Linked DNA regions of Aquibium microcysteis. The protein of the gene in region 1 interacts with the protein of each later gene in a pairwise test. Links are inferred from orthologs where the notes say so. Each region holds a gene or a part of one and is shown on either strand. Other genes may lie near its edges. The genes, in order: leuS and ligA.

What was found.
Region 2: the proteins of leuS (region 1) and ligA interact in binary tests that used the Escherichia coli proteins (3 or more experiments, as listed by UniProt). The link is inferred for Aquibium microcysteis from one-to-one orthologs.

What each region holds. Positions count from the first base shown.
Region 1 is NZ_CP061080.1:4,113,586-4,128,703, forward strand. Bases 11,446-14,609 are described here. They hold leuS (leucine--tRNA ligase), read right to left. Parts: upstream 14,274-14,609; coding sequence 11,646-14,273; downstream 11,446-11,645. Other genes in these bases: lptE (LPS assembly lipoprotein LptE), read right to left, coding at 11,446-11,659; IAI54_RS19295 (YggS family pyridoxal phosphate-dependent enzyme), read left to right, coding at 14,551-14,609. Also shown: IAI54_RS19220 (SDR family oxidoreductase), read right to left, coding at 1-305; IAI54_RS19225 (NAD(P)-dependent oxidoreductase), read right to left, coding at 308-1,219; IAI54_RS19230 (TRAP transporter large permease), read right to left, coding at 1,236-2,549; IAI54_RS19235 (TRAP transporter small permease subunit), read right to left, coding at 2,542-3,069; TRAP transporter substrate-binding protein DctP, read right to left, coding at 3,128-4,144; IAI54_RS19245 (N-acyl homoserine lactonase family protein), read left to right, coding at 4,283-5,083; IAI54_RS19250 (serine hydrolase domain-containing protein), read left to right, coding at 5,153-6,337; IAI54_RS19255 (SDR family NAD(P)-dependent oxidoreductase), read left to right, coding at 6,340-7,128; IAI54_RS19260 (SDR family NAD(P)-dependent oxidoreductase), read left to right, coding at 7,146-7,901; IAI54_RS19265 (GntR family transcriptional regulator), read right to left, coding at 7,937-8,632; IAI54_RS19270 (carboxymuconolactone decarboxylase family protein), read left to right, coding at 8,759-9,160; IAI54_RS28990 (BA14K family protein), read right to left, coding at 9,188-9,907; IAI54_RS19280 (1-acyl-sn-glycerol-3-phosphate acyltransferase), read right to left, coding at 10,035-10,958; more of lptE, read right to left, coding at 11,066-11,445; more of IAI54_RS19295, read left to right, coding at 14,610-15,118.
Region 2 is NZ_CP061080.1:1,991,706-2,006,599, reverse strand. Bases 9,053-11,992 are described here. They hold ligA (NAD-dependent DNA ligase LigA), read left to right. Parts: upstream 9,053-9,403; coding sequence 9,404-11,581; downstream 11,582-11,992. Other genes in these bases: IAI54_RS09175 (hypothetical protein), read left to right, coding at 11,872-11,992. Also shown: IAI54_RS09220 (D-alanine--D-alanine ligase), read left to right, coding at 1-747; IAI54_RS09215 (cell division protein FtsQ/DivIB), read left to right, coding at 735-1,670; cell division protein FtsA, read left to right, coding at 1,667-2,977; cell division protein FtsZ, read left to right, coding at 3,045-4,754; lpxC (UDP-3-O-acyl-N-acetylglucosamine deacetylase), read left to right, coding at 5,048-5,998; IAI54_RS09195 (outer membrane protein assembly factor BamD), read left to right, coding at 6,309-7,166; DNA repair protein RecN, read left to right, coding at 7,183-8,847; more of IAI54_RS09175, read left to right, coding at 11,993-12,096; preprotein translocase subunit SecE, read left to right, coding at 12,111-12,314; transcription termination/antitermination protein NusG, read left to right, coding at 12,342-12,869; rplK (50S ribosomal protein L11), read left to right, coding at 13,027-13,455; rplA (50S ribosomal protein L1), read left to right, coding at 13,460-14,164; rplJ (50S ribosomal protein L10), read left to right, coding at 14,536-14,894. UniProt on the Escherichia coli protein: DNA ligase that catalyzes the formation of phosphodiester linkages between 5'-phosphoryl and 3'-hydroxyl groups in double-stranded DNA using NAD as a coenzyme and as the energy source for the reaction.

The DNA.
Region 1 (15,118 bases):
CACTCGTCGGCGAGGCTGCGCTGGCGCAGCGGGCCGACCGAGAGGTCCGCCGCCGAGACGACGACGTGGTGGAAGGGCTCGCGCGCGTCGAAGAAGGCGCGCACGGCCGGCGCGTCGCGCAGGTCGAGCGCCCGGGTCTCCGCGTCGCCGAGAGCCGCCCGCGCGCGGTCCAGGCGGTCTTCCGAGCGCGACACCAGCACGATCCGGGCGCCGAGCGCATGCGCGGCCTGCGCGGTGGCGAAGCCGATGCCCGACGACCCGCCGAACACCGCCACCGTCTGGCCCGCGAGCGGATGGGCGGTCACGGTCAGTCCTCGTCGCCGCCGAGAGTCGAGCCGGCGAAGAGTTCGCTGAACTTCGCCACCGCGGTGTGGTCCTGGCCGGGTCCGAGATGCTTCTGCGCGCCGGCCCAGATGTCCTTGCACAGGCCCGAGAACGGTGCCGGCGTCGCGGTGGCGTTGGCGACGCCGAGCGCGATGCCGAGATCCTTGACCATCAGGTCGAGCCCGAAACCGGCGTCGAACCGGCGCGACAGCACGAACTGCTTGAACTTCTTCTGCGTCGAGTTGTTCATGCCGGTCGAGACGTTGAGCACGTCGACCATCAGCGCCGGGTCGAGGCCGAATCGTTGGCCGATCAGCAGCGCCTCGATGCCGATCAGGAAGCCGCCGGCACTGACGAGGTTGTTCAGCGCCTTCATCGCATGCGCGCTGCCGATCGAGCCGGTCCGGATGACGGAGCTGCCCATCGCCTCGAGCACCGGCTGCGCGCGGTCGATCGCCGCGGCATCGCCGCCCGCCATGATGGCGAGTTCGCCCGTCTTCGCGCGCGACACCCCGCCCGACACGGGCGCGTCGATCATGGCGATGCCGTCGGCCTCGAGCCGTGCGGCGATCGCACGGGTCGCGTCCGGCACCCCGCTCGTCATGTCGACGACGAGAGCCCCGTGCGAAAGCCCCCGCCGCGCGCCGGTGTCGCCGTCGAGCACCTTCTCCACGATCGCGCTCGACGGCAGCATCGTGACGAGGATGTCGCACCCTTCCGCGGCTTCGGCCGGGCTTGCCGCCGCACGGGCGCCGATCGCCTGGGCGATCCGGTCGGTGCGGCCGGCATCGGCATCGTGGACGACGACGGAGAAGCCGGCCGTCACGAGACGCGAGGCCATCGGTTCGCCCATGGCGCCGAGGCCGATGAAGCCGATGCGGGTGTTGCCGTTCATGTCTGGTCCTCGTCGGTCAGTTGAACATCTGGCGCGGCAGCCAGAGGGACAGGTCGGGGAAGGCGAGCAGCAGCGCGAGCACCACGGCCTCGATCACGATGAAGGGCAGGATGCCGCGGTAGATCTCGGGCAGCTTCACCTTGCCCTCCGACGCGCCGATCACCGCAAAGAGGTTCATGCCCACGGGCGGACTGAGCACCGCCAGTTCCACCAGCTTGACCATGATGACCCCGAACCACACGCCGTCATAGCCGAGCGCGGTGACCATCGGATAGACGAAGGGCAGCGTCATCACCTGCATGGCCAGCGGGTCCATGAACATGCCGAGCACGATGAAGACGGCCACCAGGATCAGCATGAAGACGATCGGCGAGAGTTCGAGCGCCTGCAGCAGGTCGGTCGCCGACGTCACGGTGCCGGCGACGAGGAAGAAGCGGGTGAACATCAGTCCGCCGATGATGACGATGAACAGCGCCGCCGTCACGCCGGCGGCCGAGCGCAGACAATCCGCGAGGTCGGCGGTCGACAGGCGCCGCCGCGCGACCGCGATCACCAGCGCGCCGATCGCACCGAGCGCACCGGCGCCCGACGGCGTCGTGAAGCCGAGATAGATGCCGCCGATGACCAGACCGGCCAGCAGGAACGTGGCCCACAGCGCGATGGCGCTGCGCCCGATCTCGGCCGCACTCGCCCGCGGCTGCGGCTGCGGCGCCAGACCGGGCCTGGCCCGCACCAGGAAACCGGTGCCGATCATGTAGGCGGCGGCGGTCAGCACGCCCGGCACGACGCCGGCGATCAAAAGTTCGGCGACCGATTCGCCGGTCAGCAGCCCATAGATGACGAAGCTGATCGACGGCGGAATGAGCGCCGCGATCGTGCCGGCCGCCGCGATGCATCCGGCCGAGAAGGCGCGGTCGTAGCCGAGCCGCAGCATCTCGGTCAGCGCGATGCGCGTGAACAGCGCGGCATTGACGAGCGTCGACCCGGAGATCGCCGCGAAGCCGGCCGAGGCGAGGATCGTCGCCTGGTAGAGCCCGCCGCGCGTCGAGCGCAGGATCAGGTTGGAGAAGGAGAACAGTTCCTGCGTGATCCCCGAGGCCGACGCGATCGCCCCCATCAGGATGAACATCGGGATGACCACGAAACTGTAGTCCGACGCCTGGGCGAAGGGCAGGTTCATCAGCGTGTTGAGCGCGAAGGCCGGTCCGCCGGTGACCCAGAGGCCGACGACGGCGACGCCGGCCATGGCGATGCCCACCGGCACGCCGATCAGCGACAGCGCCAGCATGGCGACGATGGCGATGAGGCCGATGGTCAACGGATCAGGCATCGTGGCCGCCCTTCGTCTCGGTGGTGGCTTCGCGTCCGGCGATCAGCCGCAGCAGCTGCCGCACGAATTCGGCGGCGGCGAGCCAGGCGCCGAAGGCCGCCACGCTCTTGAAGGGGGCCATCGGGAAGGCCAGCGCGCCGAGTGCGGCCTCGCTGATCGCCCAGGAATGGATCGCGAGCCTGGTCGTCTGCCACGCCACGAGCCCCATCAGCGCGCCGGCGATCGCCAGCGAGACGATGCCCGAGAGGCGTTTCATGCGCGGACCCATGTTCTGGGTCGCGACGTCGATGACGATGTTGGAGCCACGGGCCTGCGCCTCGGCGAGGCCGAGAAAGACGATCACCGCCAGCAGCGCGCCCGAGAGCTCCACCATGCCGGGAATGGGCTTCAGGAAGATGTTGGTCGACACGACGTCGGTCGCACCCATCAGGCCGACGATCAGCAGAAGCGCGGACGCCGCGAGGAAGCCGACATAGGAAACCCGCCGCAGCAGACGGTCGAGCCAGGCGAACAGGGCCATGAAATCACCGGGAGGTTGGCCGCGCCGGCCGCAGCAGGGCCGGCGCGGAACGCTTGGATCAGCGGTTGGCGCGGATGTAGTCGGCGAGTTCCTTCGCCTCGGCGCCCTTGCCCATCTCGTCCATCTTCTTGGCCCAGACGTCGAGCATGTCCGGAACCTTGGCCTTCAGGGCGTCCGCTTCCTCGAAGGGGACGATCTCCATGCCCGCCTCCTTGAGCCCGTCCACGGCCTTGGCCTCGTCACCGGCGATCAGGTCGTTGCCGAAAGCCTCGGCGTCCGCCGCAACCTCCTCGAACAGCTTGCGCACGTCCTCCGGCCAGCCTTCCCACTTGGTCTTGGAGATGAACAGCGTGTGGGCGCTGATCACGCCGAAGGAGAGGTCGGTGCCGTACTTCGCCACCTGGTCGATCTTGAAGGCCTTGACCGCGGAGTTGAACATGTAGGTGCAGTCCAGCGCACCCGACTGCATCGCCTGGATCATGTCGACCGGCGGGATGTTGACCGGGACGGCGCCGATCGCATCGAACATCACCGGCACGAAGGAGCCGTAGGACCGGATCTTGGTGTTCTCCAGGTCGGCCGTCGTCTTCAGCGGCTTGGTGCAGTAGACGCGGTAGTCGGGCAGGTAGCGATAGAGCAGCGGATGCAGGTTCGCCGCCGCGAGTTCGGCCTTGATGGTCTCGTTGGTGGTGAAGATGTCGGCGGTCAGCCGGTTCAGCTTCGGGCCGTCGGTGTAGGTGAACGGCAGGGCGTTGGTCACGGCCGTGAACGGCATGCGCGAGAACTGGTTGCCGGTGACGATCAGACCGAAGTCGACGGCGCCCGAGCCGACCAGATCCACCATCTCGGCCTCGCCGCCGAGCGTGTTGGCCCAGAAGTGCCGGATCTTGATCTTGCCGCCGCTGCGCTTCTCGATCTCGGAGGAGAAATAGGTGTCGATCTTCGACGTGTTGACCACCTCCGGGATGTTGGAGGAGTAGCGGAGCGTCATCTCCGGATAGTCCTGTGCGAATCCGGCACTGGCGCCGAATGAGCAGAAAGCGACGACGGGCGCCAAAAGGCGGGACATTTTCATCGGAATCCTCCCCGGATCATACTGCGCCGTGGCGCAGGGCTGATATCAAGATTGCGGCGTCCTGCCGCAATGGCAGGCTGTCATACAACATGACGGTATGATAAAGCAAGCAGGGTAGCAGGCGAGAGGGAGGAAACGGTGGAACCGACTTACGAGGTGCTGGCGCTCAGGTTCGCGCGCACCGCGCCCGACCGTCCGCGGCGCGAGAACTTCATGCCGGGCATGGACCTGCACGAGGGGCCCATGCCGCTGGACTATTACATCTGGGTGATCCGCGGCCATGGACGCGTCGTCGTGGTCGACACCGGCTTCGGGCAGGAGGCCGCCGAGGAACGCGGCCGCGAACTCATCCACGCGCCCGCAGCCCTGCTGGCAAAAGCCGGGATCGACGCTGCGACCGTGAAGGACGTGGTGCTGACCCACCTCCACTACGACCACGCCGGATCGCTGAACGACTTTCCCGCCGCCACCTTTCACCTGCAGGACGAGGAGATGCGCTACGCGACCGGCCGGCCGATGTGCCATGCCTGCCTGCGGGCGCCCTTCAACCTGCGCGACGTGATCGATGCCGTGGCCCTTGTTCATGGCGGGCGGATGAAGTTCCACGACGGCGACGCGCAACTCTTCCCCGGCATCTCGCTGCACCGGGTCGGCGGCCACACCGGCGGCCTTCAGGTCGTCCGGGTGGCGACCGCGCGCGGGCCGCTGGTGCTGGCGTCCGACGCGTTCCACTTCTCCGAGAATCGCCGGCGCCGCGCGCCTTTCCCACTGGTCCATCATGTCGGCGAGATGCTGGACGGCTTCATCCGCTGCGAGGAACTGGCGGAGGGCCGGGAGGATCTGCTCGTCGCCGGCCACGACCCGGAGGTGCGCGAGCGCTGGCCGGAACTGATCCCCGGCTTCCCCGACATCGTCCGCCTCGACCTCGACCCTCGCTGAAGCGCCTGTAGTGTTGACATACTGTCATACAAACTGATATCGGCTAGGGCGATTTTTCGGGGAGGTCCCATGCAGTTCGATCGGTCGGTAAGCGCGCGCGGGCAGGAGTTCCGCCTTCAGGGGACCTGCGATCCCGCTTTCGCCAGGGTCGCCGAAGCCTTCGCGGAGAATTTTGCCGTCGAGGAAGAAATCGGCGCGGCGACCTGCCTCTATGTGGAGGGCCGCAAGGTGGTCGATCTGTGGGGCGGCTATCGCGATGCGGCTGCGTCCGAGCCCTGGCAGGACGACACGATCCTCTGCATGATGTCGGTGGCCAAGGGCATCGCCGGCATGGCCTTCAACATCCTGATCGACCACGGCCTCGTCGATCCCGACGCGCCGGTGGCGCGCTACTGGCCGGAATTCGCGCAGAACGGCAAGGAAGGCGTGCTCGTCCGGCACGTCCTCGACCACACCGCCGGCCTGCCCGTCGTGCTCGAACCCCTGTGGAAGGGCGCCGTGTTCGATTGCGACGCCATCGTCGCGGCGCTGGAGAAGCAGGCGCCGCTGTGGGAGCCGGGCACCGTCGCCGCCTATCACATCCACACCCAGGGCAACCTTCTGGGCGAGATCGCACGCCGCGTCACCGGCAAGCGTTTCCCGCGCTTCATCGCCGACGAAATGACCGGCCCGCTCGGCGCGGACTACCAGTACGGCAACCTCTCGGATGCCGATCTCGCCCGCTGCGCCGCGCTGGTGCCGACCGTCGAGGGGACGCTGCTCGCCAAGCGCGATTCGGAGCCGGACACGCTGGTGGCGAAAGGCTTCACCCAGTTTCCCGACGAGCCGCTGCCGGTGACGCTGAACTCCACCGCCTGGCGCCGCGCCGAGATCACCAGCGCCTCCGGCCACGGCAATCCCCGCGCGGTCGCCCGCATCTACGGCGCCGTGGCGCGCGGCGGCGAACTCGACGGCGTGCGGCTGATGTCGAAGCAGACCCTCGAGGACATGCTCGTCGAGCAGCACAACCAATTCGAGCGCATGCAGCAGCGCCCCTACCACCAGGGCCGCGGCATCCTGCTCAACACGCCCGTCTCCGTCTGGATGGGTCCCAATCCCCGCGCCTTCGGGCACCACGGCTTCGGCGGCTCGATCGGCATGGGCGATCCGGACGCGAAGATCGGATTCTCCTACGGCTGCAACAAGATGCACGCCCGCGGCGACAACGGCCCGCGCGCCCGCCGCATCATCGAAGCACTCTACGAGGCACTCTGACCATGGCCGCATCCTCCCAGGAACGCGTCGCGGCCGTCACGGGCGGCGCAGGCGGCATCGGCGAAGCCTGCGTCGCCCGGCTGCGCGCCACCGGATGGCAGGTCGTCGTCCTCGACCGCAACATGGACCTCGCCCGCGAGGTCGCCGCCCGCCATGGCGCCGTCGCCCGCGAGATCGACCTTGCCGACACGGCGAGCATCGACGAGGCGGCGCGCTGGGTCGAGCGCGAGGTCGGCCCCTGCTCGGCGCTGGCCGCCGTCGCCGCCCATCTCGAGAACCCGCATATGCCCGAGAAGCAGGACGACGCGGAATGGGATGCCATCCTGCGCGTCAACCTGACGGGCACCTTCCGCACGCTCACCGCCTTCGGCGCCGGCATGCTGGAGCGCCGCGCGGGCTCCGTCGTCACGGTCGGCTCCATCACCGCCTTCAATTCGAGCCCGCTGCAGGCCTATGGCCCGACCAAGGCGGCGATCATCAACATGTCGCGCAACTTCGCCGTCGCCTGGGGCCGCCGCGGCGTCCGCGTCAACTGCGTCTGCCCCGGCCCCACCCGCACGCCCGCCGTGGAGGCGAGCTATGCCCGCGGCGAGCGCAACCCCGACACGATGATCCGCCAGACGGCGCTCGGCCGCCTCGTCAGGCCCGAGCAGGTGGCGAACGCGATCGCCTTCCTGCTGTCCGACGAGGCCGGCGCCATCACCGGCATCGAGCTTCCCGTCGATGCCGGGACGCTGGCGACGCAGCTCTGGAGCCTCTACGGCGGCGTGCCGGATCCGGTCGGACCCTGACCCATAGGAGAAATGCCATGTCGGAAGATCTCAACCGCCAGGTCGTGCTCGTCACCGGGGCCGGCCGCGGCATCGGCGCAGCCACGGCGCGCCTCCTGGCGGCGCGCGGCGCCGCCGTCGGCGTTCTCGACATCGACGGCGACCTCGCCCGCGCCACGGCCGACGGCATCGCCGCCGCGGGCGGCAAGGCGCTGGCGATCGTCGCCGATGCGTCCGACCGCCAGGCGGTGTTCGATGCGGCAGCCGCCCTCGCCGGCGCCCACGGCCCGCTGACCGGCATCGTCAACGACGCCATCTTCATCCGCTACGGCCCGGTCGAGGAGATCGAGGAAACCGTCCTCGACCGCATGTTCGCGGTCGGCATCAAGGGCGCCTTCTGGGGCGTCCAGGCGCTGCTCGCCCACCGGGGCGACAACCCGGCCTCGGTGGTCAATCTCGCCTCGCCGGTCGCCGATCTCGGCACCGCCAACACCGCCTCCTACACCGCCGTGAAGGGCGCGATCGTGGCGCTGACGCGGCAGCTCGCCGTCGAACTCGGGCCGAAGGGCGTGCGTGTCAACGCCGTCGCCCCGGGCGCCGTGCCGACCCCGGGCGCCCGCGCCATCGTCGACGAAGCCGGCTATGCGAAGCGCCGCGCCCAGACGCCGCTCGGCCGGCTCGGCGAAGAGGACGAGATCGCGGCCGCCATCGCCTTCCTGATCGGCCCCGACGCCAGCTTCGTCACCGGCGAGGTGCTTCACGCGGATGGCGGCATCACCGTCAAGTCGATGTAGGCGGAGTGATGGCCATGATGCGCCCGCAGCGCGCGCTAGGACGTCTTGGCGCCGATCGTCCGGAGCGCCGCGGTGGCCGCCGCCTCGACATGCGCCACGCAGACCTGCCAGGCACGCTCCTCGTCCCGCTTCTCGAGCGCGTCGAGGAACTCGCGAAGCTCGCGGATCGACTGCTGCGCCCGCGTGGCGCTCGACAGCGACACGACGCGCAGCTGCGAGACGCGGGTGTGGATGCGCCGGAGCATGTCGGCGGCGACCGGGTTGCCGGCGCCTTCCAGCAGGACGTCGTAGAAATGCGTCTTGGCCGCGATGAAGGCCTCGGACGAGAAGTTGTCGTAGACCTCCGCGAGCCGGTCGACGCTCGCCCGCAATTCGCGCATCTGCGCTTCGGTGGCATGGCGGGCGAACAGGCGCGCCGCCAGCCCTTCCAGCATCGCGCGCACCTCGTAGATCGACCGCGCCGTCTCCTCGGAGACGACGCTGACGCTCAGGCCCTTGTTCGGCTGCAGGGTAATGAGCCCGTCGGCCTGGAGCTCGCGCAGGGCCTCGCGCAGCGACGTCCGCGACACGCCCATCATCTCGCAGAGCTCGCGCTCGATCAGGCGCGCGCCGGCCGGGAACTTTCCCGTCGCGATGGCCATCCGAAGCCGCTCCGCGACCTGCTCGCGCAGGCCCGGCAGGGTCTGCACCTTCATCGACAGGTCCTCGCCCGTGGTCTTCGTCAGTGCCATTCGCGCGCTCCTCTCCGCGGTCCCGTCCCGTGTCCCCCGGTTCCGTCGCTTCCCTTGCGGTGAGGCGATGCGAATCCGGCTGTCGCCATATTGTATTTTTGTATGTCAAAGAACAAGAGGAACACCATGACCAACCCGACGAAGACCATCGGCGACCTGTTCGAGGACGGGCTTGCCCTGCGCCGCCAGGTGCTCGGCCACGAATATGTCGACCGGTCGATCAGTTCCGCCAATGATTTCATGATGGCCTTCCAGCACATCACGACCGAATGGTGCTGGGGCTACGCCTGGGGCCGCGACACGCTGGATCTCAAGACCCGCAGCATGCTCAATCTGGCCATGCTGACGGCTCTGAACCGTGCCGCCGAAATCAAGCTCCATGTCCGCGGTGCCGTCAACAACGGCGTCAGCGTCGAGGAGATCAAGGAAGTTCTCCTCCACGCCACGGTCTACTGCGGCATCCCCGCCGGTCTCGACGCCTTCAAGGCGGCGAACGAGGTGCTGACGGAGATGAAGGCCTTCGACTGATCGAGGCGCTCGCCCTCGTAGCTGCGGCTACCGGCATTGGCGGCGGGGTCCGCCGCCATAAGGCTGGTAGGAGTTGTCGGACGGCCGATACGAACGATAGCGGTCGAAGCAGGACTGGATGTGCCGCGACGAAAGGTAGCCCCGGCGCTGCACGGAAGGCTGCGCCTGCGCATAGCTGCGCCTTGCGACGGGAACCTCTGCGGTCGCGCCGGAATAGGGCGACACGCAGGCGCGGCTGCCACCGCTGTAGGGCGTGTAGCTGTTGTCCTCGACGCGGTAGGACCGGTAACGGTCCAGACACCACCGGACATGAGCCATGCTCATCGCCGGAGCACGCAGCTGCGGCGCGTCGTCGTCGAAGCCGTCTGCCGGATCGTCATCGCTGCCGATGGAGGCGGTTCGCGTCTCGTCGACGGATCGCGGATCCCCGGCCTCTCCGGCGGACCATGTCTTCCCGAGGGACACCGCTTCGGCGGACATGCCCCCGGCACCCTCCTCGTCCGCCTCGTCGGCCGCCGCGGCGCTGGCCACCAACGTCCCGGAACCCGACCGCGCAGGCAGCCGCTCGAGGTTCTGGTCTTCGGCGACCTTGACCGGCTCGAGCGTCCACAGACCGCGCTCGTCCCGGTTCGGCTTCCACACGGGTGTCGGATCCGCACTCAAGAACGCCATGGCCGTGACGAAGCCGCTGCCATAGAGGCCGAGCGTCGCGACGACACCGCTCAGGATCACCAGCACGATCTTCATGTCCTGTCCCTCCTCGACATGCATTAAGCAATGCCCGCGTCGGCGAGGGGTTCCCGGACTGGCGTTCGAAAAGCGGCGCCGCGATGCCGCGGCCTCGGCAGCGTCTCGCCGGACCGCTGCCGCCGGCCTAGCTCTGGATTGTCGACAGCGCGTCGAACACGGCCTGCGGATCACGCCGCAGGCCGTGCACCGTATGGTGCTGCAGCGCGGCGGTGACGTCGGCCGGCTCGCCGACCAGACGCCCATGCGGGATGGGCCTGCCGAAGGTGATCGTGAAGCCGAACTTCTTCTTGTTGAGGAGTTCGTGGAAGACCGTCATGTCGCGAAGCTCGGTCGAGTGCTTGGCGAGAAAGTAGAACAGGCCGGAGTTGCGGGCTGTGATGCGGGCGGGCACGATCGGCACCTCGTATCGCCGCGCCAGGGCAACCGCCGAGGTCTGCCAGGGACGCTCCGTCAGGGTTCCCTCGTTCCAGTAGGCGATGCGGCCGGACGGGAAGAGCACCACGGCCTTGCCGTCGGAGAAGGCCCGGGCGGTCATCGCGAGCGTATCGCGGCTCTTGGCATGCGATTTCTCGCCCGCACGCCATTCCACGGGGATGATCAGGTCGCGGAACCCGGGTGCCACGCGCAGCGCGTCGCGATTGGCGAAGATCGCCATGTCGGCCCGGTGGTGCTTCAGCGCATCGAACACGGCGATGCCGTCGGCAATGCCGGTGGGGTGGTTCGGAGCCAGGATGAAGCTTCCCTGCGCGGGGAGATTTTCGATGCCCGAGAGCGCCATGTCCAGCGAGAGAAGGTCGCTCAGATATTGCATCGCCTCGACGCCGGGAAGTCCCGCGATGGCATCCGCCATCCGAACCGCCTCATGGTAATTGAAGATGCGGAACAGGAACGGCCGCATCAGCGGCCAGAGCGGGTGCCGGGAAAGCTTCAGCGAGCGCTCGTGGATGAGCTGGTCCACGATGTGCCGGTCGGCGGCGCGTGCATCGTCATGAAGGGCACGGCTGCCGAGCAACCTGGCGATCGATGACGGCGACGTTTGCAGAGTCATGTGACATCCCCTCCGGTCGCGTCCTGTCTTGACCATATCTGTGACGCAAGAATGACGACGGCCGATTCAACGCCTCGAAAGCGAAGCCGTTCCGCCGCTCAGTCCGCTCACAGCCGGGCGAGGTCCTGCATCACGGCGAGTTGAAGGAAGGCTGCAAGCTCGCGCGCGGCGCGATTCTCGGCATCGCGTTCCGCCCGCGATTCGGCGAAGAGCTGCACCGGCCGGTCGAACGTGGCGGTCGCGCTGCGCGTGCCGCTGGCCACGACCGCGGTCGTGACCGGATCGACGAGTCTGTAGGTTGCCGTGAGCCGGACTGCTCCGGCGGAGGGCTCGGTCTCGTTGCGCTTGCGCTGCACCGTCGCGGTCTCGGTCGTCCGCTGCAGGACCTCCAGTTCCATCACGTAGCGCGGCGATTCAGGCTGCCCTGCCCCGCCGTTGAAGCCGAAGATCAGGTGATTGCGCACCTCCTGGGCAGGGCGCTGCGCGATCTCCCGCCCTGCGGCCGTGCGGGACGCCGCCTCCTTGACGGCGATGGACGCGACGCGGGCCGAGGGTTCCCCCGGCGCGATGGAAGCGGTGGCGCTGCCGTACAGAGGCTGCACGGTGCAGCCCGAGACGGCCAGCATCAGCGCCCCTGCCAGGGCCGCCGCCGCCCTTCTGAACGCGCATGAACTCGACACGACCGTATCAGATGACGACATTGACGATCCTCTGCGGCACGACGATCACCTTTCGTGGGTCCTTCCCCTCCAGCGCCTTCCGGACGACGTCCAGGGCAAGCGCGGCGGCTTCGACGGCAGATTGGTCCGCGTCGCGTGCAATTGTCAAATCCGCACGCTTCTTTCCGTTGATCTGGACCGGCAGCACGATCTCGTTGTCGACCGTCAGCGCCGCATCATATTCCGGCCAGGCCTTCTCGGCCACCATCCCGGTCCCGCCGAGCGCGGACCAGCACTCCTCGGCCAGGTGGGGCATCATCGGCGAGATGATGGTGACGAACATCTCCAGCGCCTCGCGCACGGCGCCCTTCAGGGCGGCGTCGGCCCTGCCTTCGGCCACCGCCGTCAGCGGCGCCTGCAGGTCGTTGACCAGCTTGTGGACGCGCGCGACGGCATTGTTGAAGCCGAGCCGACCGATGTTCTCGCCGACCTGCATGACCGTGCGGTGGGCCGCGCGCGACACGGCGCCCGCCTCCCCCTCGGTCGCGGTTGCCGGCGTCACACCCGCGAGTTCCGGCGCCGCTTCGGCCACGAGACGCCAGATGCGCTGCACGAAGCGATGCGCGCCCTCGACGCCGGCCTCGGTCCAGATCACGTCGCGGTCGGGCGGCGAATCCGACAGCATGAACCAGCGCGCGGTGTCGGCGCCGTAGCTGGCGATGATGTCGTCGGGGTCGACCACGTTCTTCTTCGACTTCGACATCTTCTCGATCGGGCCGATCTCGACCTCGTCGCCCGTCGACATCAGGACGGCGCGGCGCTTTCCGTCGGCCTCGTCCAGCCGTACCTCGGCAGGCGTGACGTAGCCCTTCGGACCCTTGTAGGTCTCGTGGACCACCATGCCCTGGGTGAACAGGCCCTCGAAGGGCTCCTCGACCGCATTCAGATGCCCGGTCGCCTTCATGGCGCGGGCAAAGAAGCGTGAATAGAGCAGGTGCAGGATCGCATGCTCGATGCCGCCGATATACTGGTTGACCGGCAGCCAGCCCTGCGGCCCGTCGACATGGGCGAGCGTCGTCGGCGCCTCTTCGTTCCACGGATCGGTGAAGCGGGCATAGTACCAGGACGAATCGACGAAGGTGTCCATCGTGTCGGTGTCGCGCCGCGCATCGCCGCCGCAGGACGGGCACTTCACGTGCTTCCACGTCGGGTGATGGTCGAGCGGATTGCCCGGCTTGTCGAAGGTGACGTCGGACGGCAGCACCACCGGCAGTTGGTCGGCCGGCACCGGCACCGCGCCGCAGGCGTCGCAATGGATCACCGGGATCGGGCAGCCCCAGTAGCGCTGGCGCGAGATCAGCCAGTCGCGCAGGCGGAACTGCACCTTGCGCTCGCCCATCGGCCGGCCGCCGATGGTGATCGCCTCCAGCCGCGCAGCGACGTCGTCGAAGGCGGCCTTCGGCTTCATCCCGTCGAGGAAGCGCGAATTGATCATCACGCCGTCGTCGACGAAGGCCTCGTCGACGATCCGGAACGTCGCCGCGTCGGCGCCTTCCGGCATCACCACCGGCACGACGGGCAGTCCGTACTTGTTGGCGAAGTCGAGATCGCGCTGGTCGCCCGACGGGCAGCCGAAGATGGCGCCGGTGCCATAGTCCATCAGCACGAAATTGGCGACGTAGACCGGCAGCGTCCAGCTTGCGTCGAACGGGTGCACGACGCGCAGGCCGGTGTCCATGCCCTTCTTCTCGGCCGTCTCCAGCTCGGCGGCCGAGGTGCCGCGGTGGCGCACCTCCTCGATGAAGGCGGCGAGCGCCGGGTTGTTCTCCGCCGCCTTCTTCGCCAGCGGATGGTCGGCGGCGATCGCCATGAAGGAGGCGCCGAAGATCGTGTCGGGACGGGTCGTGTAGACCTCGAGCTCGCTCACGCCCTCAGGCGCCGTGTCCAGCGGCCAGCGGATCAGCAGGCCTTCGGACCGCCCGATCCAGTTGGCCTGCATCAGCTTGACCTTGTCCGGCCAGCGGTCGAGCGTATCGAGACCGTCGAGCAGGTCCTGGCTCATCGAGGTGATCTTGAAGAACCACTGCGTCAGGTCGCGCTGCTCGACCGGCGCACCCGAGCGCCATCCGCGGCCGTCGATCACCTGCTCGTTGGCGAGAACGGTCATGTCGACCGGGTCCCAGTTGACCTTGGCCGCCTTGCGCTCGACGAGGCCCGCCTGCCAGAAGTCGAGGAACATCTTCTGCTGGTGGCGATAGTAGGATGGGTCGCAGGTCGCGAACTCGCGGTCCCAGTCCAGCGACAGGCCCATCGTCTTCAGCTGGCCCTTCATCGTCTCGATGTTGGCATAGGTCCAGTCGCGCGGATTGACCTTGTTGTCGCGCGCGGCGTTCTCCGCCGGCAGGCCGAACGCGTCCCAGCCCATCGGATGCAGCACGTTGCTGCCCGTGGCGCGCTTGTAGCGGGCCACCACGTCGCCCATCGTGTAGTTGCGGACGTGGCCCATGTGGATGCGCCCCGACGGATAGGGGAACATCTCGAGCACGTAGTATTTCGGCCGCGGGTCCTCGTTCCGTGTGCGGAACAGCCCCGCCTCGTCCCAGGCCTTGCGCCAGCGCGGCTCCGCCACGCGGGCATTGTATCGTTCGGTTGCCATGGCCGTGAATTCGCTCGATAAGGTGCGCAAATCTTTGGGCGGACCTTCACCACGGATCGCCCACGGAATCAACAAGAGACAGCCGGTCAGCGGAGCATTCGGCTTTGGACGCCAGGCCACGAACGAACCGGAGCCGTCATCCTCGGGCTCGTCCCGAGGATCTGCCGGCATTTCGGAACGATCGCTGGCGCGACACGTCGGAACGGCTCCAGACCTTCTGCTCGCAGCGGATTCCCGGGACAGGCCCGGGAATGACGGCGCCTGGGAGGACGGACGAATGACCGACAGCGTGACAAATCTCGACGCAATCCGCCGACGCATCGCGGCCGCGGAGGCGCAGGCCGGCCGGCCGGCGGGTGCCGTGACGCTCGTTGCCGTCTCCAAGACCTTCGACGCCGACGCGATCCGCCCCGTGATCGGCGCCGGCCAGCGCGTCTTCGGCGAGAACCGCGTGCAGGAGGCGCGGGCCAAGTGGCCTGGTCTCAAGGCGGACTGGCCCGACATCGAGCTGCACCTGATCGGGCCGCTGCAATCCAACAAGGCCATGGAGGCGGTGGCGCTGTTCGACGTGATCGAGACGGTCGACCGCGAGAAGATCGCCGGCGCCATCGCCGCCGAAATGCGGGCGCAGGGGCGAAAGCCCAAGCTCTACGTCCAGGTCAACACCGGGCTGGAAGAGCAGAAGGCTGGCATCGACCCCCGCGAGGCAGTGGCCTTCGTGGAACGCTGCCGCTCCGTCCATGGACTGGCCGTCGAAGGCCTGATGGCGATCCCGCCCGCCGACGAGAACCCGGGCCCGCATTTCGCGCTCTTGGAGAAGCTCGCACGGCAGGCAGGGCTGGAGA
Region 2 (14,894 bases), 2.1 Mb from region 1 along the record:
AATGCCCTGCACGGCCCTTTCGGCGAGGACGGCACGATCCAGGGCGTGCTGGAATATCTGGAGATTCCCTACACCCATTCCGGCGTGCTGGCCTCCGCGCTCGCCATGGACAAGGAGCGGGCCAAGAAGGTCGCGCGCGCGGCGGGCATCCCGGTCGCCGAATCGCGGGTGATGAACCGGTTCGAGATCGGCCACGAGCATCCGATGAAGCCGCCCTACGTGGTCAAGCCGGTGCGGGAGGGGTCGAGCTTCGGCGTGGTGATCGTGAAGGAGGGGCAGGCCCATCCGCCGCAGGTCATCGGGTCCGCGGACTGGAAGTACGGCGACGTCGTGATGGCCGAGCGCTTCGTGCACGGCCGCGAGCTGACCTGCGCGGTGATGGGCGACGTGGCGCTCGGCGTGACCGAGATCGTGCCGCTCGGCCACGCCTTCTACGACTACGACGCAAAGTATGCGGCGGGCGGCTCAAAACACGAATGCCCGGCAAAAATTTCACCGAATATTTACCAAAAAATACAGACACTGTCCCTTAAGGCGCATCAAGCCATGGGCTGTCGCGGCGTGAGTCGATCCGATTTCCGATATGACGACCGCTTCTCCGAAAACGGGGAGGTGATCTGGCTGGAAATCAACACGCAGCCCGGGATGACGCCGACATCGCTGGTGCCCGAGATCGCCGCACATGCCGGCCATCGATTTGGTGAACTCTTGAGTTGGATGGTGGAGGACGCTTCGTGTTTGCGCTGAGAACCGGACGGGATCTGCAGGCACCGCTCGCGCGGTCGTCCGGTGCGGCGTCCGCACGGTCCGGCGCGGGCGTGCTGCCGCGCTTCCTGCGGCGGCCGGCGCGCCTGCTCGGCCGGCTGACCTCGGGAGAGGTCGAGGCGCCGCGCTTCGCCGGCCTGATCCTCTCCGGCGGCCTCTTCGCGGCGACGGCCCTCTACGGCATGGCGCTGGGCGGACATTATCCGCAGGTGGTGCAGACTTTCACGGCCCACAGCGGTTTCGCCGTCGACGACGTGCGTGTTTCGGGGAATCGGGAGGTGTCCGACATCGACGTCCTGCAGGTGCTGTCGCTCGACGGCTGGACGTCGCTGATCGGTCTCGGTGCCGACGAAGTGCGCGAGCGCGTCGTGGCGCTGCCCTGGGTCGAGAGCGCGACCGTCCGCAAGATCTATCCGACCACCCTGGAAATCGCGCTCGTGGAGAAGCAGCCGTTCGCGATCTGGCAGCACGGCGGCGAGTTGTCGGTGGTCGAGCGTTCCGGGGCGCCGATCGTTCCCTATACCAGCGAGCGCTTCGCGTCGCTGCCGCTGGTGGTGGGCGAGGGCGCGGCGCGGCAGGCGGGCGCCATCGTCGCGCTCGTGGCCGATCATCCGTCGCTCGCCAGCCGTGTGCGGGGCTACGTTCGCATCGCCGACCGTCGCTGGGACCTGCGTCTCGACAACGGCGTCGTGCTGAAGCTGCCGGAGACCGGCGAGGCGCGGGCGCTCGACTGGCTGATGTCCGTCGAGGAGAGCGATTCGCTGCTGTCGCGCGACATCGCGGCGGTGGACCTGAGGCTTTCGGACCGGCTCGTCGTCCAGCTGACGCCGGAAGGGCTGAAGCAGCGGGAAGCCGACGTCAAGGCGATGCAGAAGGCCGAGAAGGCAGCGGGGCGGCGCACATGAGCTGGCTTGGCGGAAACGGTCAGACGACGTCGCGGCGCTCCGGCATCGTGACGGTCCTCGACATCGGGTCGAGCAAGATCTGCTGCATCATCGGCAAGCTGAAGCCGATCGAGGCTGGCGAATCGCTGCGCGGCCGCACCCACCAGGTGCGCGTCATCGGCATCGGTCACCAGAAGTCGCAGGGCGTGAAGTCCGGCATGATCGTCGATCTCGACCGGGCCGAACAGGCGATCCGGCTGGCGGTCGACGCTGCGGAGCGGATGGCCGGGCTGACGGTCGATTCGCTGATCGTCAACCTGTCGGCCGGCCGGATGAAGAGCCAGATCTCGACGGCGACCATCAATCTCGGCGGCCATGAGGTGGACGCCTCCGACATCACCAAGGTGCTGGCGGCGGGCGCCAAGCAGGCCCTGCAGGTCGAGCGAGAGCTCGTGCATTCGCTGGCGACCGGTTTCTCGCTCGACGGCGAGAAGGGGATCCGCGACCCGCGCGGCATGCTGGGCGAGACGCTCGGTGTCGACATGCACGTGCTGACGGGCGACGCCGCGCCGATCCGCAACATGGAGCTCTGCATCAACCGGTCGCATCTGTCGGTGGAGCGCATGGTGGCGACGCCCTATGCGAGCGGGCTTGCCGCGCTCGTCGACGACGAGGCCGAACTCGGCGCCGCCTGCATCGATCTGGGCGGCGGAACCACGACCATCTCCGTCTTCTCCGAGGGCAAGTTCGTCCATGCCGATTCGCTGCCGGTGGGCGGCATCCACGTCACGCTCGATCTCGCGCGCGGGTTGTCGTCGAGCGTCGAGACGGCCGAGCGCTTCAAGGTAATGCACGGGTCGGCACTTCCGACGGGCGCCGACGACCGCGACGTCGTCAACGTCCCGCCGGTGGGTGCCGAAGACGGAGACATGCCGCTGCAGGTCCCGCGCGCGGTCATGACGCGCATCATCCGCGCCCGCGTCGAGGAGACGCTGGAACTGGTGCGGGACCGGCTGGCGCAGTCCGGCTTCGGGCCGACCGTGGGCAAGCGCGTCGTGCTGACGGGCGGCGCCAGCCAGCTGTCGGGCCTGCCGGATGCGGCGCGCCGGATCCTCGGCCGAAACGTGCGCGTCGGGCGTCCGCTCGGCGTCGCCGGGCTGCCCGAGGCGGCCAAGGGGCCGGCCTTCTCTTCGGCGGTGGGTCTGATGATCTATCCGCAGGTCGCTTCCTTCGAGAGCGGCCGCGTGACGGGTTTCCTGCGTATGCGCTCCACCGGCACGGGGGGACGGCTGGGGCGCGTGGGACAGTGGTTGAAAGACAGTTTCTAGAATCGAGGGGCTTGCCCCGGGCGGCCGCGGCGGCGTTGCGGCAAGACAAGGCGAAAAGGACGAGGACATGACGATCAATCTTCAGAAGCCGGACATCACCGAGCTCAAGCCGCGCATCACGGTCTTCGGCGTCGGCGGCGGCGGCGGCAATGCCGTCAACAACATGATCAACGCAGGGCTGCGCGGCGTCGAGTTCGTCGTCGCCAACACGGATGCGCAGGCGCTGACGATGTCGCGGGCGGAGCGGCTGATCCAGCTCGGCGCTCATGTGACGGAAGGTCTCGGTGCCGGCTCGCAGCCCGAGGTCGGACGCGCGGCGGCCGAGGAATGCATCGACGAGATCGTCGACCATCTGGCCGGCACGCACATGTGCTTCGTCACTGCGGGCATGGGCGGCGGCACCGGCACCGGCGCGGCGCCCGTCGTGGCGCGCGCGGCGCGCGAGAAGGGCATCCTCACGGTCGGCGTCGTCACCAAGCCCTTCCACTTCGAGGGTCAGCGCCGGATGAAGACGGCCGACATCGGCATCGAGGAACTGCAGAAGAACGTCGACACGCTGATCGTCATCCCGAACCAGAACCTGTTCCGCATCGCCAACGACAAGACCACCTTCGCCGACGCCTTCTCGATGGCCGACCAGGTGCTCTATTCGGGCGTCGCCTGCATCACCGACCTGATGGTCAAGGAAGGCCTCATCAACCTCGACTTCGCCGACGTGCGCTCGGTGATGCGCGAGATGGGCAAGGCGATGATGGGCACCGGCGAGGCCTCGGGCGAGGGCCGCGCGATGGCAGCCGCCGAGGCCGCGATCGCCAACCCGCTTCTCGACGAATCGTCGATGAAGGGCGCGCGGGGGCTGCTGATCTCGATCACCGGCGGCCGCGACCTGACCCTGTTCGAGGTCGACGAGGCGGCGACCCGCATCCGCGAGGAGGTCGACCAGGACGCCAACATCATCCTGGGCGCGACCTTCGACGAGGAACTGGAGGGCGTGATCCGCGTGTCGGTGGTCGCCACCGGCATCGACAAGAAGGCGCACGAGATCTCGGCCGCGCCGATCGAGATCCGCCAGGCACCGAAGCCGCAGCCGCGCCCGGTGCAGCAGGCCGAGATCCGGCCGGTTCCCGTGGCCGTTGCGCCCGCGCCGGCACCGGTGCAGCACTACGAGGCTCCGGCTGCCCCGCAGGCGATGGACAACGACCCGGTCGCGGAGGCGATTCGCGAGGCCGAGCGCACCAGCCTGCGCCCGGCGGCCCCGGCCGACGACTTCGTGCCGCAGAACCGGCTCTTCCGCGCCCCGGCTCCCGAGCCGCAGCCGCAGCCGCGGCCTCTGATGCAGCCGGCCGCCCAGGCGCCGGTGCAGCGTCCCGATCCGGTCATCCAGCAGCCGCGCATGCCGCGCGTCGAGGATTTTCCGCCGCTGGTGAAGGCCGAGATGGATGCGCAGCAGAACGCCCGTGCCGCCGCCGCCGCAGCAGCAGCTGCCGAGCCGGTGGAGGATCGCGGACCGATGAGCGGGCTTCTCAAGCGCCTGACCGCGGGCCTGTCGTCGCGCCGGGACGAGGACGCCGTCCGTGCCAAGCCGGCAGCGCCGCGCGAGCCGCAGTTCGTTCAGCCGCAGGCCGAATCGCGCCGCCTGTCGGGCCCGGACGCCCAGCTCTACGCGCCGCGCCGGGGCCAGCTCGACGATCATGGGCGGCTCGTTCCGGCCCAGCGTGCCGTCAACGAGGACGATCAGCTGGAGATTCCGGCTTTCCTGCGGCGCCAGGCCAACTGACGAGCGCGGGCGCTCGCCGGAATTGCGTTGTCGCGTGCGCGGAACGGCCGGAACACGGCCGTTCCGCTTCTGCATAAAGGCGCGTGAAATCATCGGCTTGCAGCTGGACGTTAGAGCGAGACAGGCGTAACAGAAGGTAAGAAACCGTGATTTGGCGACTCCCGACGGCATCTTTATCTTCGCGGCCAATCGAGAGCTTCCGGCGTGTGGGTTTGGGGATACCGGCAGCTCGTAACCTTGCGAGACAAGAACCGCAGCCGATCGGCACAAGCGGTCCTGAACGGGGCGGGATCATGGGGATAGAGTTGCACGACTATCAGACGACCCTCAACTCGCGTGCCACCCTTTCGGGCGTCGGCGTCCATAGCGGCAAGCCCGTCACCCTTCATCTCAATCCCGCCGATGCCGATACCGGCGTCATCTTCAACTGCAGCGTCGACGGCGAGGAGTATCGCGAGATCAGGGGTCTCGTGTCGGAGATCGGCGGAACCGATCTCTGCACCGTGCTGGGCGACACCGACGGCGTCCACGTAGCGACGGTCGAGCATCTGATGGCCGCCCTGTTCGCGCTGGGCGTGGACAACGTCAGCATCGACATCGACGGTTCGGAGGTTCCGATCCTCGACGGGTCGAGCGAGCTGTTCGTCGAGGCGATCGAGCAGGCCGGTCTGCGCCAGCTCGGCTCCAAACGCCGCTACATCCGCGTCATCAAGCCGATCCGCATCGAGAAGGGCGGTTCCTGGGCCGAGTTCCTGCCCTATACCGGCACGCGTTTCGAAGTGGAGATCGATTTCGAATCATCCTCCATCGGCCGCCAGCTCTATGCCGGCGACATCACGGCGGAAGCCTTCAAGCGCGACATCGCACGGGCTCGCACCTTCGGCTTCATGAAGGATGTCGAACGGCTGTGGGCGGCGGGGTATGCGCTCGGTTCGTCGCTCGAGAATTCCGTCGTGATCGGCGACGACGATCGGGTGATCAACCTCGAGGGCCTGCGCTACGAGGACGAGTTCGTCCGCCACAAGACGCTGGATGCGATGGGCGATCTCGCGCTGGCCGGCGCCCGTTTCATCGGCTGCTTCCGCTCCTATCGCGGCGGCCACAAGCTGAACGCCACGGCGCTCCGCCGCCTTCTCTCCGACCGCAGCGCCTTCGAGATCGTCGAGACGACCCGCCGCGAGCGCGGCCGCGCCGCCGAACTCATCGCCGTCAACGCTCCCGTCTTCGCGCCCTGGGCGCTCTGATCGCCGGAAGGCGCTCTGATCGCCTGAAGGCGCTCTGATCGCCTGTAGGCGCTCTGATCGCCGCCCGGCCGGACGTGCCGGGTACGATCCGTCTCGTTCTGCGGCCTCCGTCTACGCACGCCGCGACAGGCGCCGGCCCGTCCGGACGCGACCGATCCGAGCGCCGGCGCATCGTCGAATGTGACCTGACGGGGATGCCGTGCCACAAAAAAGCGCGAAAGAACCGTGATAGCGTTGTTCCTACGGGACGGGTATGATTTATGGCCACGGGTGCCCGCCAGCGCTCGCGCCAGAGGGAATTGAGCCAACGATGATCTACAAGCGGACTGCCGGACGGGCTCGATCGATCATGCTCGCAGCGCCGATGGTGGCGGCGGGACTTCTCATGTCGGGCTGCATGTCCGAGAAGGATCTCGACCTGACGAGCTACGTCGAGGACGTCGAGCCCGCGGACGTTCTCTACAACCAGGGCCTCGCCAACCTCGAAGCGGGGCGTCTGAAGGAAGCGGTCGCCAAGTTCCAGGCGATCGACCGGCAGCATCCCTATTCTGAATTCGCGCGGAAATCCCTGGTGATGACGGCCTTCGCCCAGTACCGCCAGGGCAATTACGAGGACTCGATCGCCAACGCATCGCGGTTCGTCAACCTGTACCCCTCGCATCCGGATGCCGCCTACGCGCAGTACATCGTCGGCCTGAGCTGGTTCCGCCAGATCCGCGACGTGACACAGGACCAGAAGGAGGCCCGTCGCACCGTCGAGGCGATGGAAGAGGTGATCACCCGCTGGCCCGATTCGCAGTATGTCGAGGATGCGAAGGCCAAGAAGCGCTTCGCCCGCGACCAGCTGGCCGGCAAGGAGATGCAGATCGGTCGCTACTACCTGGAGCGCCGCGAATATATCGCCGCCGTGAAGCGGTTCCGCTACGTCGTCGAGGTCTATTCCGACACCCGCCACGTCGAGGAGGCGCTGGCCCGCCTGACGGAGACGTATTACGCCATGGGCCTCGTCTCGGAGGCGCAGACGGCGGCGGCCGTGCTCGGCCACAATTATCCGGACAGCCAGTGGTACCGCGACTCCTACAAGCTGCTGCAGACGGGCGGTCTCGAGCCGCGCGAGAACCGGGGCTCGTGGATCTCCAAGGCCGGAGCCCTGCTGGTCGGCAGCTGACCGGCGCGGAACGCGCATGCTGGTCCAACTGTCGATCCGCGATATCGTCCTGATCGAGAAGCTGGACATCGAGTTCGCGCGCGGCCTGTCGGTGCTGACTGGCGAGACGGGCGCCGGCAAGTCCATCCTCCTCGATGCCCTTTCGCTCGCCCTCGGCGGGCGCGGCGACGCTTCGCTGGTCCGTCACGGTTCGGCTCAGGGGCAGGTGACGGCCGTCTTCGACGTGCCTCCCGGCCATCCGGCCCGCCGCCTGATCGCCGACAACGCCATCGAGGACGAGGGCGACATCCTGCTTCGCCGCGTCCAGAACGCCGACGGGCGGTCGCGGGTCTTCGTCAACGACCGGCCGGCGAGCGTGGCGCTGATGCGCGACATCGGCCGGGCGCTGGTCGAGATCCACGGCCAGCACGACGAGCGCGCCCTGGTGGACACGGATGCGCATCGCGACGTGCTGGACCAGTTCGGCGGCCATGGCTCTGCTGTCGCTGCGGTGCGCAAGGCTTTCGCCGACTGGCGGCATGCCGAGCAGGAACTCGCCCGGCACCGCGCCCGCGTCGAGGCCGCCGCCCGCGAGGCCGACTATCTGCGCGCTTCCGTGGCGGAGCTGACCAAGCTCGATCCCCGCGAGGGAGAAGAGACGGAACTCGCCGGCGTGCGCGGCCAGATGATGAAGGCCGAGAAGATCGCGTCCGACATCGGCGAGGCGCAGGAGGTGTTCTCCGGCAACCAGTCGCCGGTTCCGGTGCTGGCCGGCCTGTTGCGGCGGCTCGAGCGCAAGGCGCAGGAAGTGCCGGGTATGCTCGACGACGTGGTGAAGTCACTCGATGAGGCTCTCCTCTCGCTCGACGCCGCGCAGACGGGCATCGACGCTGCCATGCGCGCCTCCGAATACGATCCCCGCGTGCTGGAGCAGACCGAGGAGCGGCTGTTCGCGCTGCGCGCGGCCGCCCGCAAGCACAACGTCGCCGTCGACGCGCTGCCGGCGCTCCGCGACCGAATGACCGCGGACCTCGCTGATCTCGACGCGGGGGAGGAGCGGCTTGGCGGACTGGAGAAGGCTGCTCGGGAGACACGGTCGGCCTATGATGCGGCGGCCGCGTCGCTGTCGGCGCAGCGGCGCGAAGCCGCGGCGGCGCTGGCCGGCGCGGTGATGGCCGAGCTGCCGGCGCTGAAGCTCGAGCGCGCGGCCTTCCTCGTCGAGCTGGCCACCGAGCCGGACGACCGACGCGAGGAGGGGATCGACCAGGTGGAGTTCTGGGTCAGGACGAATCCGGGCTCGCGGCCCGGGCCGATGGCCAAGATCGCCTCCGGCGGCGAGCTGTCGCGCTTCCTGCTCGCGCTCAAGGTGGCGCTGGCCGACCGCGGCTCGGCGCCGACGCTGGTCTTCGACGAGATCGACACGGGTGTGGGCGGCGCCGTCGCGGACGCCATCGGCGCGCGGCTGGCGCGGCTCGCCGAGCGCGTGCAGGTCTTGTCGGTGACGCATGCGCCGCAGGTCGCCGCGCGCGCCGCGACGCATTTCCTGATCTCGAAGTCCGGAGGCACGGACCGCGTCGCCACCGGCGTGGCGCAGCTGCCGCGCCCGGCGCGGCAGGAGGAGATCGCCCGCATGCTCGCCGGCGCGACGATTACCGACGAGGCCCGCGCGGCAGCGGGGCGGCTGCTGGCGGAGACGGAGTAGGGGGGGCGGACCGAGACATTCTTCCGGCTCGTCGCGGGGCTGTGGCGCCAGAGGCCACCAAATAGGCGGGCCGCCGACGTACATCTCGAACGTCTGCGGGTTCCCCGGACAGGTCCGGGTGTGGCGAAGGTGAGGAGGCGCGAGAATCTCCAGCCCGTGGGCCTCAGCCTGCGTCACGATCCGGCCACCGCACGCGCCACGTCATTCCGGGGCCGCATAGCGGAACCCGGAATCCAGAGTTGCGACCGAGGCGGAAATGCGCGGCGCTCGCGCCCCACCTTGCGTCCCCGGCGCTCTGGATTCCGGGTTCCGCTGCGCGGCCCCGGAATGACGCCGACGAGGGGGGCGCTCGCAGGAGCCGGTCCCGTGCCATCCGACACCACTCGGACCGTTCGTATCCGGCGCAGCGGTGCCGACGATTCCATCTGCGTCCTTGTGCAGGCTGCCGCCGGGACGGAGAAGGAACCCGCTGGCAGCATCCTCCTTGCGGCCTCTTGAACCCATCGCCCGTGGCTGCACATAGTCGATCCCTCGCAGACAATCCGGATTCCCCGCCATGACCCTTTCCGCCAAGCCGGTCGAGACGCTGACGCTCGAAGAGGCCGCCGCCGAGGCGAAGCGGCTTACGGCCGAGGTGGCGCGCCACGACGCGCTCTATCACGGCAAGGACGCGCCGGAGATTTCGGACGCCGACTACGACGCGCTGCGCCGCCGTCTGCTTTCGCTGGAGGAGGCCTATCCGGAACTGGCGAGCGAGGCGTCTCCGACGCGGACCGTGGGTGCTGCGCCGTCCGGCACCTTCTCGGAAGTGCGGCACGCGCGGCCGATGCTGTCGCTGGACAACGTCTTCTCCGACGAGGACGTGGCGGATTTCGTCGGCTCCGTGCGGCGCTTCCTGTCGCTGTCGGCCGAAGCGGAACTCGTCTTCACGGCCGAGCCGAAGATCGACGGCCTGTCGATGTCGCTGCGTTACGAGAAGGGGCGGCTGGTGGCGGCGGCAACGCGCGGCGACGGCACCACGGGGGAGAACGTCACCGCCAACATCCGCACCATCGACGAGATTCCGGACGAACTGCCGGCCGGCGTGCCCGACGTGATCGAGGTGCGCGGCGAGGTCTACATGCGCCGCGACGATTTTCTGGCGCTCAACGCCCGCATGGTCGAGAACGGCCAGCCGGCCTTCGCCAATCCGCGCAACTCGGCCGCCGGCAGCCTGCGCCAGAAGAATCCGGAGGTGACGAAGTCGCGGCCGCTGAAGTTCTTCGCCTATGCCTGGGGCGAGACGAGCGCGCCGCTGGGGACGACGCAGTACGACGCCGTGCAGACTTTTCGCGACTGGGGTTTTCAGACCAACGACCGGATGGCGCGCTGCGCGTCGCTGGGGGAGATGCTGGTGCACTATCGCCGCATCGAGGCCGAGCGCGCGGCGCTGCCCTACGACATCGACGGCGTGGTCTACAAGGTCGACCGGCTCGACCTGCAGGAGCGGCTCGGCTTCCGTTCGCGCTCGCCGCGCTGGGCGACCGCGCACAAGTTCCCAGCCGAGAAGGCGACGACGGTGGTGGAGCGGATCGACATCCAGGTCGGCCGCACCGGGGCGATGACGCCGGTGGCGCGGCTGGCGCCGGTGACGGTCGGCGGCGTGGTCGTCACCAACGCCACGCTGCACAACGAGGACTACATCCGGGGGATCGGCAATTCCGGGGAGCGCATCCGTCCGGAGGGACACGACATCCGCGAGGGCGACACGGTGATCGTGCAGCGGGCGGGCGACGTGATCCCGCAGATCCTCGACGTGGTGACGGACAAGCCGCGCGGACCCGTTCCCTATGCCTTTCCGCACACATGCCCGGTCTGCGGCAGCCATGCCGTGCGCGAGGAAGGCGAGGCGGTCTGGCGCTGCACCGGCGGGCTGATCTGTCCGGCGCAGGCGACGGAGCGGCTGCGCCACTTCGTCTCGCGCAACGCCATGGACATCGAGGGGCTCGGCGAAAAGCAGATCGAGTATTTCTTCACCACCGACAAGGCGGCGCAGAAGATCGCGACGCCGGCCGACATCTTCACGCTGCGGAGGCGGCAGGAGGAACTGCCCGACACTCTGGAGGGCTCGCTGCAGCGGCTGGACAAGGTCGAGGGCTTTGGCGAGGTGTCGGTGCGCAAGCTCTTCGCGGCCATCGACGAACGGCGGCTGGTGGCGCTGTCGCGCTTCCTCTTCGCGCTCGGCATCCGCCATGTCGGCGAGACCAACGCCAAGCGGCTGGCGCGGCATTTCCTGTCCTTCGCCCGGCTGCGGGAAGCGGCGGAGAGGGCGGTGGCGCCGCAGGGCAAGGGCGACCCGGGCAGCGAGGACTGGCGCGAGATCGTCGGCGTCAACGGCATCGGCGACGTCGTCGCCCAGGCGCTGGTCGACTTCTTCGCCGAGGACCACAACAGGAAGGCGGTCGACGACCTGATCGGGGCCGGCGTGACGCCGCTCGACGAGGAACCGGTCGGTGCGGTGTCGTCGCCCGTCGCCGGCAAGACCGTGGTCTTCACCGGGGCGCTGGAACGGATGTCGCGCGACGAGGCCAAGGCGATGGCCGAGCGGCTGGGCGCCAAGGTCGCGGGCTCGGTATCGAAGAAGACCGACCTGGTGGTGGCCGGGCCCGGCGCCGGTTCGAAGCTCAAGCAGGCAACCGACCTCGGCATCGAGGTGATCGACGAAGACGCCTGGTTCGAACGCGTCGGCGGGTGAGGGGGAGAGGGCTCGTTCCGGACACTCGAGGGAGGAGCGGCGCGAGACGCCGGCGAATCGATCCGACCCGGACGGCAAAAAACGGCGTTGCACGCGGGCCGGCGACTGTGTATGAAGCCGCTCGCGCCTAGGGGTATAGCTCAGTTGGTAGAGCGGCGGTCTCCAAAACCGCAGGTCGCAGGTTCGAGCCCTGCTGCCCCTGCCAGCGCCAGGCGCCGGTTAGGTGGCCGTCGCCGGCACATGCGATCGTCCGGAATGCGAGCCGCATCGTCACGCTGAGCCGGGGCCGGATGTCGCTGCTGTCCGGGAACAATTTCCACATCCGCCCTTGCGTGCCGATGGAATCGGCTTTATATCGCGACATCCAGACAAGCGGTGCGTGGAGCCACGATCGGCTTTACGTGCCTTTATTGCATGGGCGGATGATCGCTTTCCGGCAAGTGGTTGTTCCTCATGAAAAGGCAGGTTTCCCGTTTCGCGGGACGATCGAGAAGACCCGGTCCACGGGTTCCTGAAAGCAGAGCGGCAGATGGCGTCGAAGACTTCGAATCCCTTCACCTTCCTCCAGCAGGTGCGTCAGGAGACGGCGAAGGTCACGTGGCCGTCGCGCCGCGAGACCCTCATTTCCACCATCATGGTCCTGGCATTCGCGTTCATCGCCGCGATCTTCTTCTTCGCCGCGGACCAGATCATGGCTCTGGGCGTCGAGCTGATACTCGGCATCGGTCGATAACGCCGGCGACTAAGGAGAGCACCTGACATGACTGCGCGGTGGTACATCGTCCACGCCTATTCGAATTTCGAGAAGAAGGTCGCCGAGGACATCGAGCATCAGGCCAAGCGCAAGGGCCTGTCCGACCAGATCGAGCAGATCGTGGTCCCGACCGAGAAGGTCGTCGAGGTCCGTCGTGGCCGCAAGGTCGATTCGGAGCGCAAGTTCTTCCCCGGCTACGTGCTGGTGCGGGCGAACCTGTCCGACGCCGTCTTCTCCCTGATCAAGAACACGCCGAAGGTCACCGGGTTCCTCGGCGATTCCCGTCCGGTGCCGATCACCGATGCGGAGGCCGACCGCATCCTGCACCAGGTGCAGGAGGGCGTGGAGCGGCCCAAGCCCTCGATCACCTTCGAGATCGGCGAGCAGGTGCGCGTCTCCGATGGCCCGTTCGCCTCGTTCAACGGCTTCGTCCAGGAAGTGGACGAGGAGCGTTCGCGCCTCAAGGTCGAGGTGTCCATTTTCGGCCGCGCCGTGCCGGTCGATCTGGAGTTCGGTCAGGTCGAGAAGGGCTGACCACAGGGATCCCGCCCGGCTGCCGCCGGCGGGTGAAGCGGGGCCTTCGCCCCGATTCGAATGGGTGGGAGGAAGACGGTGGCTGAAGCCGGCCCCGGATCCGCACCACCCGACTGCAACCGCCGGATGAGGCCGGCACAACAAGGGCAGAAGAGAAATGGCTAAGAAGATCGTGGGCCAGCTCAAGCTCCAGGTCAAAGCGGGATCGGCGACTCCGTCGCCCCCGATCGGCCCGGCGCTCGGTCAGCGTGGCATCAACATCATGGAGTTCTGCAAGGCGTTCAACGCCCAGACCCAGGAGATGGAAAAGGGTCAGCCGACCCCGGTGGTCATCACCTACTACCAGGACAAGTCGTTCACCTTCGTGATGAAGACGCCCCCGGTGAGCTACTTCCTCAAGAAGGCCGTCAATCTGCAGTCCGGCTCCAAGGAGCCCGGCAAGGTGAAGGCGGGCGAGATCTCGCGCGACAAGATCCGCGAGATCGCCGAGAAGAAGATGAAGGATCTGAACGCCAACGACGTCGATGCAGCGATGCGCATGGTCGAAGGTTCCGCCCGTTCGATGGGCCTCGAGGTGGTGGGGTAAGATCATGGCCAAGAAGATCGCCAAGCGCGTCGCCAAGTCCCGCGAGGGCGTCGACGTCAACAAGGCCTACGACCTCGCCGAAGCCGTGAAGATGCTCAAGGAGCGCGCCACGGCCAAGTTCGACGAGACCATCGAGGTCGCGATGAACCTCGGCGTCGATCCGCGCCACGCCGACCAGATGGTCCGCGGCGTCGTCAACCTGCCGAACGGCACCGGCCGCACCGTGCGCGTGGCCGTGTTCGCCCGCGGCGCCAAGGCCGAGGAAGCGACCAAGGCCGGTGCCGACGTGGTGGGTGCCGAGGACCTCGTCGAGATCGTGCAGAAGGGCGAGATCAATTTCGACCGCTGCATCGCGACCCCGGACATGATGCCGCTCGTCGGGCGCCTGGGCAAGGTGCTCGGCCCGCGCGGCATGATGCCGAACCCGAAGGTCGGCACCGTGACGATGGACGTCGCGGCGGCCGTCAAGGCGTCCAAGGGCGGCGCCGTCGAGTTCCGCGTCGAGAAGGCCGGCATCATCCATGGCGGCGTGGGCAAGGCCTCGTTCGAGATCGACAAGCTGGTCGAGAACGTTCGTGCCTTCGCTGACGCGGTGATCAAGGCCAAGCCGGCGGGCGCCAAGGGCAACTACGTCAAGCGCGTGGCCCTGTCCTCGACCATGGGCCCCGGCCTGAAGATCGATCCGGCGACGCTCACCGTCGCATCCTGACGGGTCGAGGGAGGCGGTACGGCCTCCGGCAAAGCGAATTCCGGGCCCCAGGGCCCGGATGCGCGGATGGAAAACCATCCGCATTCCTGTCCGAGATTGCAGGCGGACCGGTTCACGCCGGTCCTTAATCCGATCGGGTCTGCATGAGACGGGGTCGAGCCGACGAGAGAGCGAACGCGTCGCTTTCGAGAAGGTTTCGAACCGTGTGTGCCTTTTGTCAGCACGTGCGTCCGGATCACGGTCCGGCGGGCGAGGCGAAAGGGGACAGGATCCTCGAGCGCCGCTCGGGCGATCCTTCTGGATCGTCCCGGCCGGCAAAAGGCAACCCGGCAGTTCCTCCCCCCGGAGGGGCCGCCAACTGGAGATAGGCAGTGGACAGAGCGGAAAAACGCGAACTCGTCACGGACCTGAACGGAGTCTTCCAGACTTCCGGCTCGGTGGTCGTGGCCCACTATGCCGGCATCACCGTTGCGCAAATGAACGATCTTCGCACGAAGATGCGCGCAGCCGGCGGTACCGTCAAAGTCGCGAAGAACCGTCTCGCCAAAATCGCTCTTCAGGGCACGCCGTCAGAATCGATCCAGGGCCTGTTCACCGGACAGACCCTGATCGCCTATGCGGAAGATCCGGTCGTCGCGCCGAAGATCACATCCGAGTTCGCCAAGGGGAATGACAAGCTGGTCATTCTCGGTGGCGCGATGGGTGCGACCTCGCTCGACATCGAAGGCGT